Regions from separate parts of the Methylobacterium sp. GC_Met_3 genome, predicted to be linked through region 2. Evidence: riboswitches for the same ligand, from Rfam matches in the RefSeq annotation. Region 2 holds a riboswitch; the other holds the start of a gene.

The links. Region 2 has a riboswitch for cobalamin ahead of OXS27_RS02575 (TonB-dependent receptor). Riboswitches for the same ligand answer to the same signal wherever they lie in the genome.
Positions count from the first base shown of each region.
Region 1: another riboswitch for cobalamin. It lies ahead of OXS27_RS14530 (CbtB domain-containing protein); the one in region 2 lies ahead of OXS27_RS02575 (TonB-dependent receptor).

Region 1 is NZ_JALNUL010000010.1:10,917-19,201, reverse strand. Features, by position in the region: gene OXS27_RS14545 (DNA polymerase III subunit chi) at 1-70, shown strand, start outside; gene OXS27_RS14540 (peptidase S10) at 136-1,647, shown strand; gene OXS27_RS14535 (DUF4424 family protein) at 1,725-2,747, opposite strand; cobalamin riboswitch at 2,896-3,090, shown strand; gene OXS27_RS14530 (CbtB domain-containing protein) at 3,124-3,306, shown strand; gene OXS27_RS14525 (CbtA family protein) at 3,323-4,060, shown strand; gene OXS27_RS14520 (DUF1636 domain-containing protein) at 4,053-4,454, shown strand; gene cobW (cobalamin biosynthesis protein CobW) at 4,451-5,485, shown strand; gene cobN (cobaltochelatase subunit CobN) at 5,532-8,285, shown strand, end outside.
Region 2 is NZ_JALNUL010000001.1:519,335-527,619, forward strand. Features, by position in the region: gene OXS27_RS02565 (GlxA family transcriptional regulator) at 1-611, shown strand, start outside; gene OXS27_RS02570 (PepSY domain-containing protein) at 681-2,141, opposite strand; gene OXS27_RS02575 (TonB-dependent receptor) at 2,135-4,321, opposite strand; gene OXS27_RS02580 (hypothetical protein) at 4,462-4,602, shown strand; cobalamin riboswitch at 4,596-4,793, opposite strand; gene OXS27_RS02585 (HigA family addiction module antitoxin) at 5,328-5,666, shown strand; gene OXS27_RS02590 (HigA family addiction module antitoxin) at 6,210-6,584, shown strand; gene OXS27_RS02595 (RluA family pseudouridine synthase) at 6,755-8,146, shown strand; gene OXS27_RS02600 (alpha/beta fold hydrolase) at 8,113-8,285, opposite strand, start outside.

The DNA of each region.
Region 1 (8,285 bases), on a different contig from region 2:
CAAGGAGGCCGGCCACACGGTCGCCTATTGGCAGCAGGACGATTCGGGTCGCTGGAACAAGAAGGCCTGACAGTGATCCGCAACAAAGGTTTCGCCTGCGCCACGCTCGGCCTCGCCCTGGCGTTCAGCGCGTCCCTGCCGCTCGGCGCCCAGGAGGCGCCGCATGGCCATCCCCGGCCGGAGGCCCGGCAGGCGCCCCGCGGTCCCGAGGGACGCCGCCTGCCGCCCGATTCGACGACGCAGCACAGCTTGGTGCTGCCCGATGGCCGGACGCTCGCCTTCACCGCCACCGCCGGAAGCCTGCCGCTGGTCGATGAATCGGGGAAGCTTCAGGCCGAGATCGCCTACGTGGCCTACACGATGGCGCCCGAGGCCGGGCGCCCGCGCCCGGTCACCTTCGCGGTGAATGGCGGCCCCGGTGCGGCCTCGGCCTATCTGAACATCGGGGCAATCGGCCCATGGCGGCTGCCGACCGGCGGCGACCACATCAGCCCGTCGCAGCCGGTGGCGCTCACCCCGAATGACGGCACGTGGCTCGACTTCACCGACCTCGTCTTCATCGATCCGGTCGGAACCGGCTACAGCCGCGCGGCGGACGGCAACGGCAAGGCCTATTGGTCGGTCGATTCGGACGCCGCGACCCTGTCGGCCGTCATCGCCCGCTATCTGCGCGTCAACGACCGCATGGCGAGCCCGAAATTCTACGTGGGCGAGAGCTACGGCGGCTTCCGGGGTCCGCTGATCGCCGAAAAGCTTCAGGAGGATATCGGCGTCGGCCTGTCCGGAATGGTGCTGCTCTCGCCGGTGCTCGATTTCGCGTGGCTGGAGGCGCCCCGGGCCAATCCCTGGGGCTACGTGCTCAAGCTGCCGTCCCTCGCGGCCGGTGCGCTGGAGCGGAAGGGCACCGTGCCGACGCCGGCGCTGCTCGGGGAGGCCGAGGCCTACGCCTCCGGCCCGTATCTGTCGGATCTGCTCAAAGGTCCGTCCGATGCAGGCGCGGTCGCCCGGATGACCGAGACGGTCGCGCCCCTGGTCGGGCTCGACGCCGCACTCGTGCGTTCTCAGGCGGCGCGGCTGTCCACCCGGAGCGTCCAGCGCGAGATCGACCGGGTTGGGGGTCGCGTCGCCAGCGCCTACGACACCGGGATCACCGGATGGGACCCGAATCCGGACGCAACGCAGTCGAACTTCGACGATCCGCAGCTCACTGCGATTCAGGCACCGCTGACCAGCGCGATGCTCGACCTCTACGCCCGCACGCTCAAGTGGCCCGTGCCGAATATGCGCTACGAGCTCCTGAACAACGCCGTGAATCACGGCTGGAGCTGGGGCTCGGGACGGCAGGCACCGGAGGTGTTCTCCAATCTCAAGGGCGCCCTGGCGCTCGACGGGCAGCTCCGGGTCCTGGTGGCGCACGGCTTCACGGACCTTGTGACCCCCTACTTCGCCTCGAAGCTCCTGCTCGCCCAGGCCCCCGCCTACGCGGCCGGGCGCCTGGACCTCGCGGTCTATCCCGGGGGGCACATGTTCTACACGCGAGCCGATTCGCGGGCGGCGTTCCACCGGGATGTGGCGCGGCTCTACGCGGATGCCCTCAAGGCCCGCGACGGAGATGCGAAACCGGGGCAGACGAAGGACGCGCCCTAGCGGTCGGCGGCCTCGCAACGGGCCGTTTCAGCAGCCGGACGATCCGGAGCTGGGCCGAACGCGGGGCGGGGACAGGTTTATAGAGGGGGCAAAGCCGATACGCGCGGAGCGCTCTTCAGGAAGAGCACATCGATATCGCGGCGTGGCACAAAGTCCTTCACGACCATCTCGACGGTCGTCGGACCCGTCTTTTTGAGATCGCTGCCGCAGAACGCGACCATCGTGGACGGATCACCTTTGTCCACGATCAGCTTGAACGTGCCGATCGTTCCGGTCCCGGCAGGGAAGAGATAGGTGAGATAGCGTTCGTAGGCCTGGAAGGACCGGCTGCCGTCGGCGCTCGCCCGCCGATACAGGGCCTGGGCCGAGCGCGCGAAGGCGGGATCCGTGCAGAACCGGTCGGCGTAACGCGCCATCTGGGACGAACCCAGATCCGGCGAACCGAACGAAAGGCTGGACTGCCCGCTGAGGCTCGGCGTGAAGCCCTGCCGAACGGCGACATCGCGCCCTGCCGGAAAGATCTGCCGGCGCCAGTACCGCGATTTCAGCGTCCAGAGCGGGACGTCCGAGATCGTCCCGTCCTTGTGGACCTGCCGATCGAGAAAGCCGGCCTCGATAAGGGCGTGGCGCCGCGGCTCCGACAGCCGGCGCAGCGGGACCTTTGTCGCCGCAACGGTCGGTACGGGCGGGAGGCCCAGGTGGTTAAGCTCGGTGGTGATCTCGACCGACTGGCCGTTGCGCATCAGGAAGGCCTGCTGGTCGAGCTGCCACGGAACGGCCTGGCCATCGACCGTGGCGTTGAAGGCGAGGACGTTGGCCTGGGCCGGATCGGGGATGGCAACCGCCATCACGGGCGCGCCGACGAGGTCGGGCATCGGGAACGCCACGATGGCCGCGATGTCGGTTCCGGTCGGGTTGCGGAACCGGTAATCGGCCCTGACTTCCTGCTCCGAGAGATACAGGTCTTCCGCCACAAGCGTGATCGCGCTGCCCTGCTCCAGGACGAGGTTCCCCGCCTTGAGCGCGGCATCCGTGTCATCGGCCTGGGCCGGCAGGGATGACGCCGCGAGAAGGGCAAGGACCAGCCATAGGACTCTCATCACGATCACGCATCTCGGTTGTGGCTATGGACGGCCAGCCCGGCCGCCGCGACCGTGGGGATCCCCGGCCCGCTGACCAGTCCCCACCGTTCGCGAGGCGGCGGAAATGATTCCGCCGCGCCTCCGTTGTGCGAGAGCTGTCATGCGTCTACAACGACCGCGTGACGGTGCCCCGGCGACGGGGTGAAAAGGGAATGCGGTGAGGGGTGCGAACCCCGATTCCGCGGCTGCCCCCGCAACTGTGAGCGGCGAGCGCCTGCCGAGAGCCACCGGAGCGATCCGGGAAGGCGGCAGGGGCGTCGAGCCGCGAGCCAGGAGACCTGCCGTCACGACAGGATCCCGCGTTGCCGCCGGTGGGGCGGCTGGAGACAGACCCATGACAACCTCGACCCTCGCCCCCGTCACCGTCGGTGCCCGCGCGTCCGAGCGCCCCGTGGCGGTCGCGCTCGCGGCTTTCCTCGGCCTCGGCCTGCTGTTCATGGTCGGCTTTTCGCCGGCGATCGCGTTCCACAACGCGGCTCACGACTTCCGGCATACCCAGAACTTCCCCTGTCACTGACGCCATCGTCGCAGGGATGATCATCCGGCTTCTGTCGGCGGCGTTGGCCGCCGGCTTCTTCGCGGCCGTCGTCGTGATGGGCCTCGAACTCACGCTGACCTCGCCGCTGATTGTGGCGGCCGAGCGCTACGAGCAGGCCGAGCCCAGTCATCAGGCCGCCCGCACACTGCCGATCGTTCTCGCTCATGCCGGCCACGATCATGCCGCGCCGGACACGGCACCGGAATGGCAACCGGGCGCGGGTCTGCCGCGCATGGCCTTCACCGGACTTGCGACCCTGGTGGGTGCCGTCGGCTACGCGCTCCTGCTCGGTGCCGTGATGCTCGCCTGCGGGCGGGAGCCAACGCCGCAGGTCGCCGTGGCCTTCGCGGTGGCGGGTTTCGCCAGCGTCGCCCTGGCACCCGGCCTCGGCCTGCCGCCGGAGTTGCCGGGCAGTGAGGCAGCACCGCTGGCCGTCCGGCAAGCGTGGTGGGTCATGACCGCCGCGTCCACCGCCATGGGCCTCTACCTGATCGCCGTGCGCCGATCGCTGATCGCCATCCTGGGCGGGGTCGTCCTGATCATCGCGCCGCACGTGGTCGGCGCGCCGCAGGCGCCGGAAGGGGCGTCAGCGCTGCCGGCGGCACTGGCCGCGCAGTTCGCCGCGCGCTCGCTGGCGATCAGCTTCGTGTTCTGGATGCTGCTGGGCCTCGGGTTCAGTCGGGCCTGGCTGGTGTTCGGCCGCGGGACCGCGCGGGGCACGGCCCATGGCTGAGACCGTCCTCTACGTCTGCACGACGTGCCGCCGCGACGGTGACGACCCCGAGGGCCCCAGGGCCGGCGCCCGCCTCCTCGACGCCCTGCGCGTTCGGGCCGAGGGTGCCGTCGATCTGCGCGTCGAGCCGGTGGAGTGCCTGTCGGTCTGCAAGCGCCCCTGCACGGTGGCGGTCGCCGCGGCGGACCGCTGGACCTACGTGTACGGCGACATGGACCCGGCCGCCTCCGCCGAGATCATTCTCGCCGGGCTCGCCGCCTACGCCGCGACGCCCGACGGCATCGTGCCGTGGCGCGAGCGACCGACCGAATTCAAGAAGGGCGTGATCGCCCGGATCCCCCCCTTCCCTGCACCGCGCCCGATTCCGGCCGGCACCCTGGAGGCCGCCGAATGACGATTGTCGCCAAGATCCCCTGCACCATCGTCACGGGCTTCCTCGGCGCCGGCAAGACGACGCTGGTCCGCCACGTGATCGAGAACGCGAAGGGCCGGCGCCTCGCCATCCTGGTCAACGAGTTCGGTGATGTCGGCTTCGACAAGTCGTTCCTGGCCGCCTGCGGCGTCGAGGGTTGCACCGAGGACTCCATCGTCGAGCTGCCGAACGGCTGCATCTGCTGCACGGTGGCGGACGATTTCGTTCCGGCCCTCGAGACGCTGCTCGCCCGTACCGAGCCGCCGGAGCACATCCTGATCGAGACCTCGGGCCTCGCGCTGCCGAAGCCTCTGGTCCAGGCCTTCCAATGGCCGGCGATCCGCTCGCGGGTCACGGTGGACGGCGTGGTGGCGGTGGTGGACGGGCCGGCGGTCGCCGCAGGTGTGTTCGCGGAGGATCCCGCGGCGCTGGCCGCCCAGCGGGCCGCCGACCAATCGGTCGATCACGACAATCCGCTGGAGGAGGTGTTCGAGGACCAGCTCCTCTGCGCCGACCTCGTGGTGCTCAACAAGGTCGATCTGATCGACGCCGACACCCGCGCCCGGGTCCGGGCCGAGGTCGAGGGGCATCTGCCGCGCGCCGTGAAGGTGGTGGAGACCGAGAAGGGCGTCATCGATCCACGGGTTCTGCTGGGCCTCGGCGCGGCGGCCGAAGATGATCTGGATGCCCGCCCGTCCCACCACGGCGAGGGTGAGGACCATGATCACGACGACTTCGAGACCGTAGCGCTGCCGATCCGCCCGGCGGTGACGGCGGCCGATCTCGCGACCCGCGTCGAGAAGGCGGCTGAGACTGCTGGCGTGCTGCGGATCAAGGGGTTCGCCGAGGTCGAGGGCAAGGCGATGCGCCTCGTGGTGCAGGGTGTCGGCCGGCGCGTTGCCCACCATTTCGATCGGCCCTGGCGGTCGGGCGAGGCGCGCGATGGAGCGCTCGTGGTGATCGGCTTGAAGGGCTTCGATCGGGACGCCGTCGCGACGGCGCTCGCGGGATGAGACCCGTCGCGCGCGTCCGTCCGGTCAACACCTAGGGACGCGGGCGATGCATCTTGTGCGCATCGATGCCGTCTCCCTCGACGAGGGCGAGGCGGCGGTGGATCTCGGGCAGGAGCCCGGCGATCTCGTCGTGCTGTCCTTCACCGACAGCGACCTCGCCGGGATCGCGCGGGCGTATGCCGTGGAGCCGGGCCTCCCGAGCCTGCGCCTCGCCAAGATGGCCAAGCTGCGGCACCCGCTCTCGGTCGATTTCTACGTGGAGCGCATCGTGGCGCGCGCCAAGATCGTGGTGATCCGCTGCCTCGGGGGGCTCGATTACTGGCGCTACGGGGTCGAGCGCTGCGCCGAGGCAGCGCGGGCGCATGGGGTGGTGCTGGCGGTGCTGCCGGGCGACGACCGGCCCGACCCACGGCTTGCCGCCTCCTCGACCGATCCCGCGCTTGCGGACCGGCTCGACGCCTATTTCCGCGCTGGCGGCCCCGAGAACCTGCGCCAGATGTTGCGGCTCCTCGCGAGCCGGATCGGCGCGGACCTTCCGGTCGAGCCGCCCCAACCATTGCCCCGGGGCTTCGCGTGGTGCCCGGGCTGTACGACGCCGCCCCTCGCTCAGGCCGTGGCGGCGGCGGAAACCGCGATCCCGCTCGCGGACGCACGGGCAGAACCCCTCGCCCTGCTCCTCGTCTACCGCTCCGCCGTCCTCGGCGGTGACACTGCGCCGTTCGTCGCGCTGATCGCGGCCCTGCGCGCCCGCGGGATCGGCGTGCTGCCGATGGCCGTGTCGAGCCTGAAGGAACCCGTGGCCGCAACCGCAGTCGCGGCGGCCGTGCGGGCGCGCCGGCCCGATCTCGTCATTGCGGCAACCGCCTTCTCGGCGCGCGAGGACGGGACCGACTTCGTCCTCGACGGCGCCGATTGTCCGGTGCTGCAGGCCTTCACGGTCGGGTCGCCGCAGGCGGCCTGGGAGGCCTCGGCCCGGGGGCTCGGTGCGGCTGATCTCGCCATGCAGGTGGCGCTTCCGGAATTCGACGGCCGGCTCTCGGGCTTCCCGATCTCGTTCAAGGAAGAAGCGGCCGAGATCGAAGGCTTCGCCGAGCGCCGGGCCGTGCCCTACGCACCCGGAATCGCGGCGCTCGCCGACCGGGCCGCCGGCTGGCTGCGGCTCGCCGCCCGGCCTCGGGACGCGCGGCGCATCGCGATGGTCCTGTCCGATTATCCGGCGCGGGGCGGCCGGGCCGGCTTCGCGGTCGGCCTGGATACGCCGGAGAGCGCCCGGGCCATCGCCACGGACCTCGCCGCCTCCGGCTATGCCGGGTGTACCTTGCCCGAAGCCGGCGCGCTGATGACGACGCTGACCGAGGGGCCGGCGGACTTCTGTGTGCCGCTGATCGCCTACCGGGCGTGGCTCGACGGCCTGCCCGCCGCGACCCGCGGCACGATCACCCAGGCCTGGGGCGAGCCCGAGACCGATGCCGCCTGCACGGAGGGCGCGTTCCGGTTCCGGATGGCGGATGCCCGCCGAGCCGCGGATCCGCAGAGCGGCGGCCTGACAGTGTTCCTTCAGCCGGATCGCGGGCGCGATCCCGATCGCAAGGCCGGCTACCACGATCCCGAGCGTGTCCCGACTCACGCCTACCTCGCCTTCCACCTCGGCCTGCGGCAGCGCTTCGACGTGCTGGTCCAGCTCGGCACCCACGGCACGACCGAATGGCTGCCCGGCAAGGCCGTGGCCTTGTCTCCGGAATGCTTCCCGGCGCTCTGTGTCGGTGCCCTGCCGGTGATCTACCCGTTCATCGTGGACGATCCCGGTGAGGCCGCTCCGCTCAAGCGCCGGCTCGGCGGCGTCGCACTCGGTCATCTGACACCCGAAGTCGCCAGCCACGACCTTTCTCCCGAGGCGGCCCGGCTGCGTGAGCTCGTCGAAGAATACAGCGCCGCCAGCGTCCTCGATCCCCGCCGGGCGACCCTGATCGCCAGCGCCATCCTGGAGGAGGCCGGGGGCGCCGGGCTGCTCGACGGCGCCGGGATCGGCCCCGACACGCCGATGGACGAGGCGCTGACGCGGCTCGACGCCCATCTGTGCGATCTCGGCGAGACGAGCTTCCGCGATGGGCTGCACGTCTTCGGCCGCGCCCCTGACGACGCCCTCGCCCCGGTCGTGACGAGCGCGGCAGCCGAACGGGCGGGACTCCTCGCCGCCCTGGACGGCCGGTTCGTCCAGCCGGGCCCGTCCGGCTCCCCGTCCCGCGGGCGCGCGGACGTGCTCCCCACCGGGCGAAACCTCGCCACGCTGGATCCGCGTGCGATTCCGAGCCGCGCCGCCGCGCTCCTGGGGGCGAAGGCCGCCGAGGCGGTGGTGACGCGCTACCTTCAGGATGAAGGGGCCTATCCGGCCCGGATCGTGATGGATCTCTGGGCCTCGCCGACCCTGCGCACCAGCGGCGAGGATGTGGCGCACGCGCTGGCCCTTATGGGTGTCCGGCCCGTCTGGGACCATGCCAGCACCCGCGTCACAGGCTTCGAGGTGCTGCCGCTGGCCATGCTCGACCGACCGCGCATCGACGTGACGGTGCGGATCTCCGGGGCGTTCCGCGACACGTTCCCGGACACGCTGGCGTTGATCGACCGCGCCGCCCGGGCGGTGGCCGACCGGGACGAGGCCGATGACGAGAATCCTCTGGCAGCAGCCCGCAGACGCGGCGAGACGGCCGCCCGGGTCTACGGCGCGGCGCCCGGCCGCTACGGAGCCGGCACGGCCGCCACCGCCCTCGACGGCTCCTGGGACACTCGCGCCGATCTCGGC
Region 2 (8,285 bases):
GCGAGCTGCAACGGCTCTACCCGTCGATCAGGGTCGATGACGACCGCATCTTCGTCTCGGACGGCAACGTCTGGACCTCGGCGGGCATGACGGCGGGGATCGACCTCACGCTGGCCTTGGTCGAGGACGACCTCGGGCCCGAGATCTCGAAGGGGATCGCCCGAAAGCTCGTCGTCTATCACCGCAGGACGGGCGGCCAATCGCAGTTCTCCGCCCTGCTTGAGCTTCAGCCACGGTCCGATCGGGTCCAGAAGGTCCTGGCCTACGCGCGGAGCAAGCTCGGGAATGCGCTCTCGGTCGAGGAGCTGGCGGAGGCGGCCCATCTGAGCCCGCGCCAGTTCAGCCGCATCTTCCGGGAGGAAACCGGCCAATCACCCGCGAAGGCCGTCGAGAACCTTCGCCTGGAGGCCGCCCGGACGATGCTGGAGGACGGTCGGCATTCGCTGGACACGGTGGCCCAGGAGACGGGCTTTGCCGACCGGGAACGGATGCGGCGGGCCTTCCTGCGGGCGTTCGGCCAGCCGCCCCAGGTCATCAAACGCCAAGCCCGCCATCTCCCAGCACCGCGAGCGCTCTCCGTCGAAGTGGCGGCCACCGGTTCGGCGCAGTAAAGCGCGTCACGAAACGGGTTGAGAGCCGCGCGTCATGGCAACCGCCCCGCGAAGCGTGTGGGATCATCCTCACGCCGAGCGGGTCCGGCGCAGCCTGCGCCAGCCTGCCACGATCCCCGTCACCGCGATCCCCGCGGCCAGCAAGTTCAGCACCCACTGGGCCGCGTCGTGCAGGGGCCGGTCGCCGGTGAGCCCCGGCAGGTCGAGCCGGTGCGCGGCGTTGAACAGCCAGCGGTTGATCCGGCCCGAGCGGTCCAGGCGCTGGAGGATCGTGCCGTCCCGGGGATCGACGTGGAGCCATGTGGCGGCCGGATCGCCGAAGCGCAGGCGCAACACCGGAAGCGGCCGCGGATCGGTCCCGTGGGGATACCAGTAGGCGTCGTAGGCCGTCAGCGAGCGGATCGACCGGAGGGGGCCGTCCGCAAATTCGCCCGCTGCGGCCAACGCGATGGTGCGCACGTCCAGCACGGTCGCGCCGTCCGCCCCGACCGTTCGGGGTCCGTCCGGCGCCTCGGCGACGATCCACCAGCGTCCGCCGATCGCCGCGAAGCGCAGGGCGCGGGTGTTTGGCACGGCGCAATCGCGCAGGCGTTGCGGGTCGAGCGCGAGGGCCGGCGGGGATCCGGCATAGGCGGTTCGCAACGCAGCGGGCGGACTGGTCGACGCGAACCAGCGGTTCGGGTTCATCGAGATCCAGCCGCTGACGATGAACACGCTCAGTCCGAAACCGCCCGCGAGGCCGAGCAGATGATGCCAGCGCGCGAGCCCGCGATAGGGCGTCACGGCCCCGCCCGCGTAGCGGCGCCGGAGGCGCAGGCGCCAGATCCCGATCGCGCCTCCGCTCAGCGCGCCGAGGGCCGCGAAGCCGGAGAGCCACAACAGCACCGTCCGCCACAGCTCCGCGCGGGCGCGCAGCGGCGTGAGGTAGATCCAGTGCGTCACCGCGCCGACCAAGTTCCAGCCCCGTTCGAACCGGGTCGTATCGAGGGCGACTGCGCCGGTTCTTTGCGAAAGGTAGAGTTCGGTCCCCGCCGGGTCGCCGAGGGCGACTTTCAGGAAGGGGCGGAGCGGATCGTACCGGGCCGTGACCGTCCACTGGTCGCGATCGACCAACTCGACCCGCGCGTCCGGAGCCCCCTCGGCCGCGAGATGCCGCGCATCTTCGGGCGTCAGCGGGCCGAGCCGTGCACCGGTCCGCGCCGAGACCGTTGCGCGGGCGCTATCCTGACCTTCGATCCGGTAGACCGGCTCGGTGCCCTGCATCTCCAGGGTGACGGCAGCGGGTACGCCGCCGAGGCCACTGACGCGGAGCGCCTCGTCCGGTGAGACCGTGACTCGATCCCAGGCGATTGGAGTCAGCCGCCGCAGGCGCTCGGCCTCGGTGAGCATCGGGAACGGCACGTAGAGCATCACCAGCCCGGAACCGATCCACAGGGCGAAGAACAGCCCCGCGGCGATGCCGGCCCAGCGGTGGAACAGCAGCAGCCAGCGGCGGCCCGCCTTACCGAGCCGCCGCGACAGCCTCACCACGTCACCGTGTAGGCGACCTCGACCGAGCGCGGGCGCCCGAGCAGCCAATTGGTCCCGACCCCGTTCACGGCGTTGCCCGAGATCGCGTAGACCTTGTCGAACAGGTTGTAGACCCGCAGCGACAGGCGCGACGCCTCCGTGACCTGATGGTCGAGCACGAGGTTGACGAGGTTGTAGGCCGGCCGCCGCGCCGTGTTGCCGAAATCGCTGTAGACCTGGCCGACGTTCTGAAGCCAGACCCGTGCGGTCCAGTCGCGTGCGACATCCCAGGTCAGCCAGAGATTGGCGACGCGCTCGGGCACGTCGATCGGCTGGTTCCCGGCATACGAGACGGTGGCGCCGCCCACTGACTGGTCGAACCGGTCGTATTGCGCGTGCAGGAGCGCGAGGTTGCCGTCGAGCCGCCAGCCTGGGGCGAAGAGCCAGCCGAGCGCCAGCTCGAACCCTTGCGAGGACTGGCTTCCGACCTGCGTGGACAGCGTCGGCTGCCCCGGGATCGCCGAGATCAGGTTGTCCTTGACGATCCGGTAGCCGGCGATCGTCCATTCCAGGGCGCCGCCGAAGGCGAGACCCTTGGCGCCGATCTCGACCTGATCGCCCGTGGCGAGCTTGAAGCCGGCCAGCGACTGGTTCAGCGTGATCAGGCTGTTCACCGGATCGGTCGCCACGCTGTACTGGGCGTAGAGCGCGCTGTCCGGCGTCGGATTGTAGACGAGGCCGAACCGGTAGCCGAGGGCCCGGTAGGTCTTCTCGAAGCGCGAACCGGTCTGCAGATCCTCCCTGTTCAGCGTCGGCACGTCGAGGCGCACGCCCGTGAGGAACGAGAGTTTTTCCGACAGGATCACGCGGTCCTCGGCAAAGACCGAGGCTTGGTTCGTCTGCGTGGCATAGGCCGGACGGGCCCGACCGTTCTGCGGGAAGAAACCCGGATCGTAGCCGGTGAGCGGCACGCTGGTGCTCTGGTCGAAAGTGAAGTTGTTGGTGTGGCGGAAATCGATGTGGTTCACGTCGAACCCGGTCACGAACTGGTTCGGCAAGCCGAACAGGCTGCCCCTGACCGTCGCGTCGAGCCGATCCCCGACCTGCTCCTGACTGTGGTAGATCTCGAGGTAGTCGCCCCGGTCCACCAGGCCGGTGCCGCGGTTGTAGGAATACTGCTCGACATCGAGCCAATGGCGCCGGCTGGTGAGCCGGTAGGCGGTGTTGCGGATCGTGATGTCGGCCGAGGGCGACCACTCGGTCTTGAACTGGGTCCAGTTGTCGGCCCAGGTGATCTTCGCGTCGCGGACATTGTAGTTGTTGAACCGGATCAGGTCCGGGATCCGACCTTCGACCAGCGGTGTGCCCCAGTAGCGGGCCGGCTCCTGGTAGCCGAGATCGTGGCTCAGCGTGAAGGCGAGGTCGGCGCTCGGCCGGAACAGCAGGGCTGCCGAGACCGCGAGGTTGCGGAAATCGCCCTCGGGCCGGATCCAACCATCGGCGCGGTTGCCGCTGACGTTGAGGCGGTACGCGAAGGTGTCGCCGAACTCCGCCTGCCCGATCCCGCCGCCGGAATCGAAGGCGAGCCGCGCCACACCGTCCGTGCCCACCACGGCGCGAGCGGCGTTGATCGGCACGAAGACCGGCTTCTTGGGCACCACGTTGATGACGCCGCCGATGGCGCCGTCGCCGTATAGCACCGAGGACGGCCCCCGCAGCACCTCGATCCGCTCGACATTCCACGTGTCGAACGGGAAGGTCACGGTGTTGGCGCCGACATAGAAGCGCGTGCCGTCGTAGAGCTGCTGGATCGAGTTTGGGCCGGCGAAACCGCGGGCGGTGAACGCGCCGTTGCCGTTGCCGGGCGCAGCGATCGTGGTGATGCCGGTGGCGTCCTGCGTCACGGCCTCGGCGATCGTGTCCTGGCCGCGCAGCCGCGCAGTCTCGCCCGACACGATGTCGAGGCTGGCGGGCGTCTCCAGCGGGGTCAGGCCGAGGCGGCTCGCGGTCCTGTCGCGGGTGCGCAGGTTGAGGCCGGTCGGGCTGGCGCGGTTCGGGTCTCCGCCCTCACCTTCCACGGAAAGCTGGTCGAGCGTGACGATCTCCTGCGCGGCACCCGGACTCGCGAGGAGTGCGAGGAGGAGGCCACCGTACAGCGGAGCAGGCCGGCCGGAACGGGTACGAAGCGTCGATGGAGACATGGGGAACGGGATCCTGGCGCGGCCCGCGCTGCCCATGTCCCATATTCGCAATGTAATAACATTACAAATACGGCGCCATTCCCAAGCTCCGGCCCCATAGGTGCGCGCAGGCCTCCCGGACGGGCAAAAGCAAGGTGGTGATGGCGTGGACGGACATCGAAGTGGCGTCGCGGGCGCGCTTGCTGTGGCACGTCACCGCGAACGAGGCCGTGTCGACCGTGCTTGCGCACGGGCGGCTCGACACCCGTCAGGACACCCCGCCCGACGCGTTTCGCGTGTGACCACGGCTGACGGCAGGTCTCCTGGCTCACGGGTCGCCGCCCTGACACCGTCTTCCCGGGCCTCGCGACCCAGTGACATGGTAGTGAAGGGCTCGCCGCTTACAGTTGCGGGGGCAGCCGCGGCCTCGGGGCGAGCCCCACACCGCGTTCCCTTTTGATCCCCGAAGGGAACCGTCACGGCCGAGCTTGATTGCTTCCACCCGCAAGGTCAAGCTTGTGGATATCTCAGATAACCGTCGCGGAGTCGCCGATCGGGCCACCAACGGCTGCGTGATGCCGGCGACGTGGAGTCTCGTTCTTCCGGAAATGAATTTCTTCCGGAGGCTATGGATCTGGCCAAGATCTTTCATTCGCCAGCTTTGCAAAAATAAGATCACATCAAAGAAATGATAGAGAACGGTGGATCGTTTCAGCTCCTGATTGCTTGACTGGTGGCGGTATGATCGCTAAATCAGTTCTCTCTTGATGATCTTAACGATTAAATCTGTATTAAAGTTTGAGACAAACGAGGTCGTAAGCAGAGATTGATCCGCTGAAACTCATATCTGTAATGAGTTCGCTGCCAATCGAAACGCGCGATCTTCGGCGGGCACGCGGGCAGCTAAAGTTTTTCTCCTTCACGCGCAAGTAACGTGCGGCACTCTGGAAGTGCTGGTCCGCACCGCGAAACGGCAAGCACGTTGGTATGACTTGGGTATCGCTCGATATAATCTGGGGATTAAACGATGAATACGGGTTACACGTTGGCAAAGCCATTTCACCCCGGCGGCTTCGTCCGTCGCAAGATTCTCGAGCCACGCAATCTAACGATCATGGGGGCCGCTGCCACATTGGGGGTGACGCGCCAGGGGTTGTCGGATTTCCTCGCCGAGCGGGCCAGTCTGACGGTCGAGATCGCTTTCGAGATCGAGAAAGCCTTCGGCTTCAATGCAGAGGCGCTGATGGAGATGCAGACGCGCTTCGACCTCACCCTCCTGCGCCAACGCCAGCGCGCCGCCCAGATGCAGATGGTTGCCAAGCAGAACGCGCAACCGAGCAAGTCGGGCCGTCGATCGGCCGCCTGACGGTCGCGGCATGGCCCCTTCCCGCTGGCATCCCCGTCGCGGATGACGCGGAGCCGTTCCTCACCGTCATGGAACAGGAACGGCTCCGCGTCTCGCCGCGGCGCGCGTGCATTTCAGGGCTCTGCGGCGGCAGATCTCATCCAGCCTGTGCGTCGGCGGGAATTGCAGCGGGGGCGGTTCTGCGGGCATGGGGACTGCGACACGGCGCGGCCCATGTGCCTGTTTGCGGCAACGCCTTCGATATCGAGATCGCGGCATCCATATCGCGGCGCGCGAAACGCCCGCGCGTTCAAGATGCGCAAATTATTCGAGATACAAAGCAAGTAAAGATATTGCAACGGAGGGGAAAATCGACTCCCTGGATGCATCTTGCGGTGACCGACAAGGATCAGCCTCTGTCGTGGAACCTTGCGCCACGTTCTGCGTAGTCAAGCTATCTGCTTCAGATCTCGGTCAGGTCGGAAGCTTTCTGGGTACTAATCTCGGTCTATAGTCAAAAGGATAAATAGACCAAAAGTATATCTTGCGAAAGGCGTGCCGATTATGGTCTATCGACTGCAAAATACCGGCCATCCTGGCGGCTACGTTCTTCGAAACGTGATCGAGCCGCGCGACCTCACCGTCATGGACGCCGCGAGCCTGCTCGACGTGCCGCGTCACGACCTGTTCGACTTCATCAACGAGAAGGCACCTCTGACCGCGGAACTGGCGTTCCGTATCGAGACGGTGTTCGGCATCGAGATGGAGACGCTGATGGAGATGCAAAGCCAATTCGATATCGCCGAAGCACGCAAGCAATTCCACGCGCTCCGGACCGAGCTCGCCGCCAAGGCGAGGGACCCGATGGCCGGATCCGCGCACCCGGCGGCCGAGCTTCCGCAGCCGACGATCATCCGGCGGGGCTTCGCCGGGGCGTAACCCCGGCTGGCCTCGGGCCGGCTGGGTTGTTTGGGAACGCGGCCGCCTGCCTTTGCCGCGGCATGTCCGCGATGCTAGACCGTCCCCTTCCTCGGTGCGCACAATCCCGCGAAGCGGAGGTCGCTGCGCCCGGTTGGTCCGTCCGCAACGGGGCGGGTTCTGGCAGATTCATGACGACACGACCCCCCTCACGCGGCGGCCCCAAGGGGCGCAGATCCCCGCCCGGTGCGCCTTGGGCGGACGGGCGCGCCCGCACGGGCCCCCGCACCAGCGCCCGCGACGCCGCAGAACGCGCGGCTCGCAACCGGGGCGACGATGCCGGTGCCCGCGACCCCTGGACCGCCGGGGCCGCCGACCGCGCGACCCCCGCGGCGCAGAAGCCGGCACCCCGCGCTGCGGACGGCGAAGCAAAGGTCGAGGCAAAAGCTCAGGCCGCCCCACGGAAAAGCCCGCCGCGGTCCGCGATCAAGCCCGCCGCCCGGCCGAGCCCGACGGAGCGGGCCCCTGCCCCGCAGGTCGGCCCGACCCGCCGCGAGCAGCGCGCCGCCGCATCCGCGACCCTCGCCTCCGGGGTGCAGACCCTGACGGTCGAGGCGGACGAGGCCGGCATGCGCATCGACCGGTTCCTGACCGCTCGTTTCCCGCTGCTGCCGTTTACCCGCGTGCAAAGCATCGTCCGCAAGGGCGAATTGCGGGTCGACGGCAAGCGCGCCAAGCCCAACGACCGGCTGGAGCCGGGCATGAACGTGCGCGTGCCGCCGCTGCGCCTCGACCAGCCCTCCGAACGGCCGCGCAACCCCGCGCGCGAACAGGACGACGCCGAGTTCATCCGGTCGCTGATCCTCTACGAGGATGCCGACATGATGATCCTCAACAAGCCGTTCGGCCTCGCGGTCCAGGGCGGATCCGGGACGGTCCGGCACGTCGACGGCCTGCTCGCCGCGTTGACCGGCCCGGACGGCCAGAAGCCCCGTCTCGTCCACCGACTCGACAAGGACACCGCCGGCTGCCTGATCATTGCCAAGACCCGGCTCGCCGCCGCGACGCTCGCCAAGAGCTTTCGCTCGCGGGCTGCGCGCAAGATCTATTGGGCGCTCTCCGCCGGCGTGCCGCGGGTCCGCCAGGGGCGGGTCTCGACCTACCTCGCCAAGGACGAGCCGACCGACGCCGATGCGCGGATGCGCGTCGCCAAGCACGGTGACGAGGGCGCGAGCCACGCGCTGACCTACTACGCGATGGTCGATCAGGCGGCCCAGAAGCTGTCCTGGCTGTCGTTCAAGCCGGTGACGGGCCGCACCCACCAGTTGCGCGCCCACGCGGCCCATATCGGCCATCCGATCGTCGGCGACCCGAAATACTTCTCGATCGAGAACTGGGAGCTGCCGGGCGGGATCCAGAACCGCCTGCACCTGCTCGCTCGCCGGATCGTGATCCCGCACCCGCGCACCGGCAAACCCATCGACGTCAGCGCCCCGCTGCCGCCCCACATGGCCCAGAGCTGGAACCTGCTCGGCTTCGACGCCGCCCGCTACGATCCGATCGTCGAGGCGCCGGAGGCCTGAGACCGCAGCCAGGGCACGATCGCCGCCGCCAAGGCGTCGGGGGCTTCGAGGGGCAGCATGTGCCCCGAGCCGTCGATCACCGTCAGGGTCGCGCCGGGAATGCCATCCCGCAGCTCCTGCGCCTCGTCACGGCTGCGCA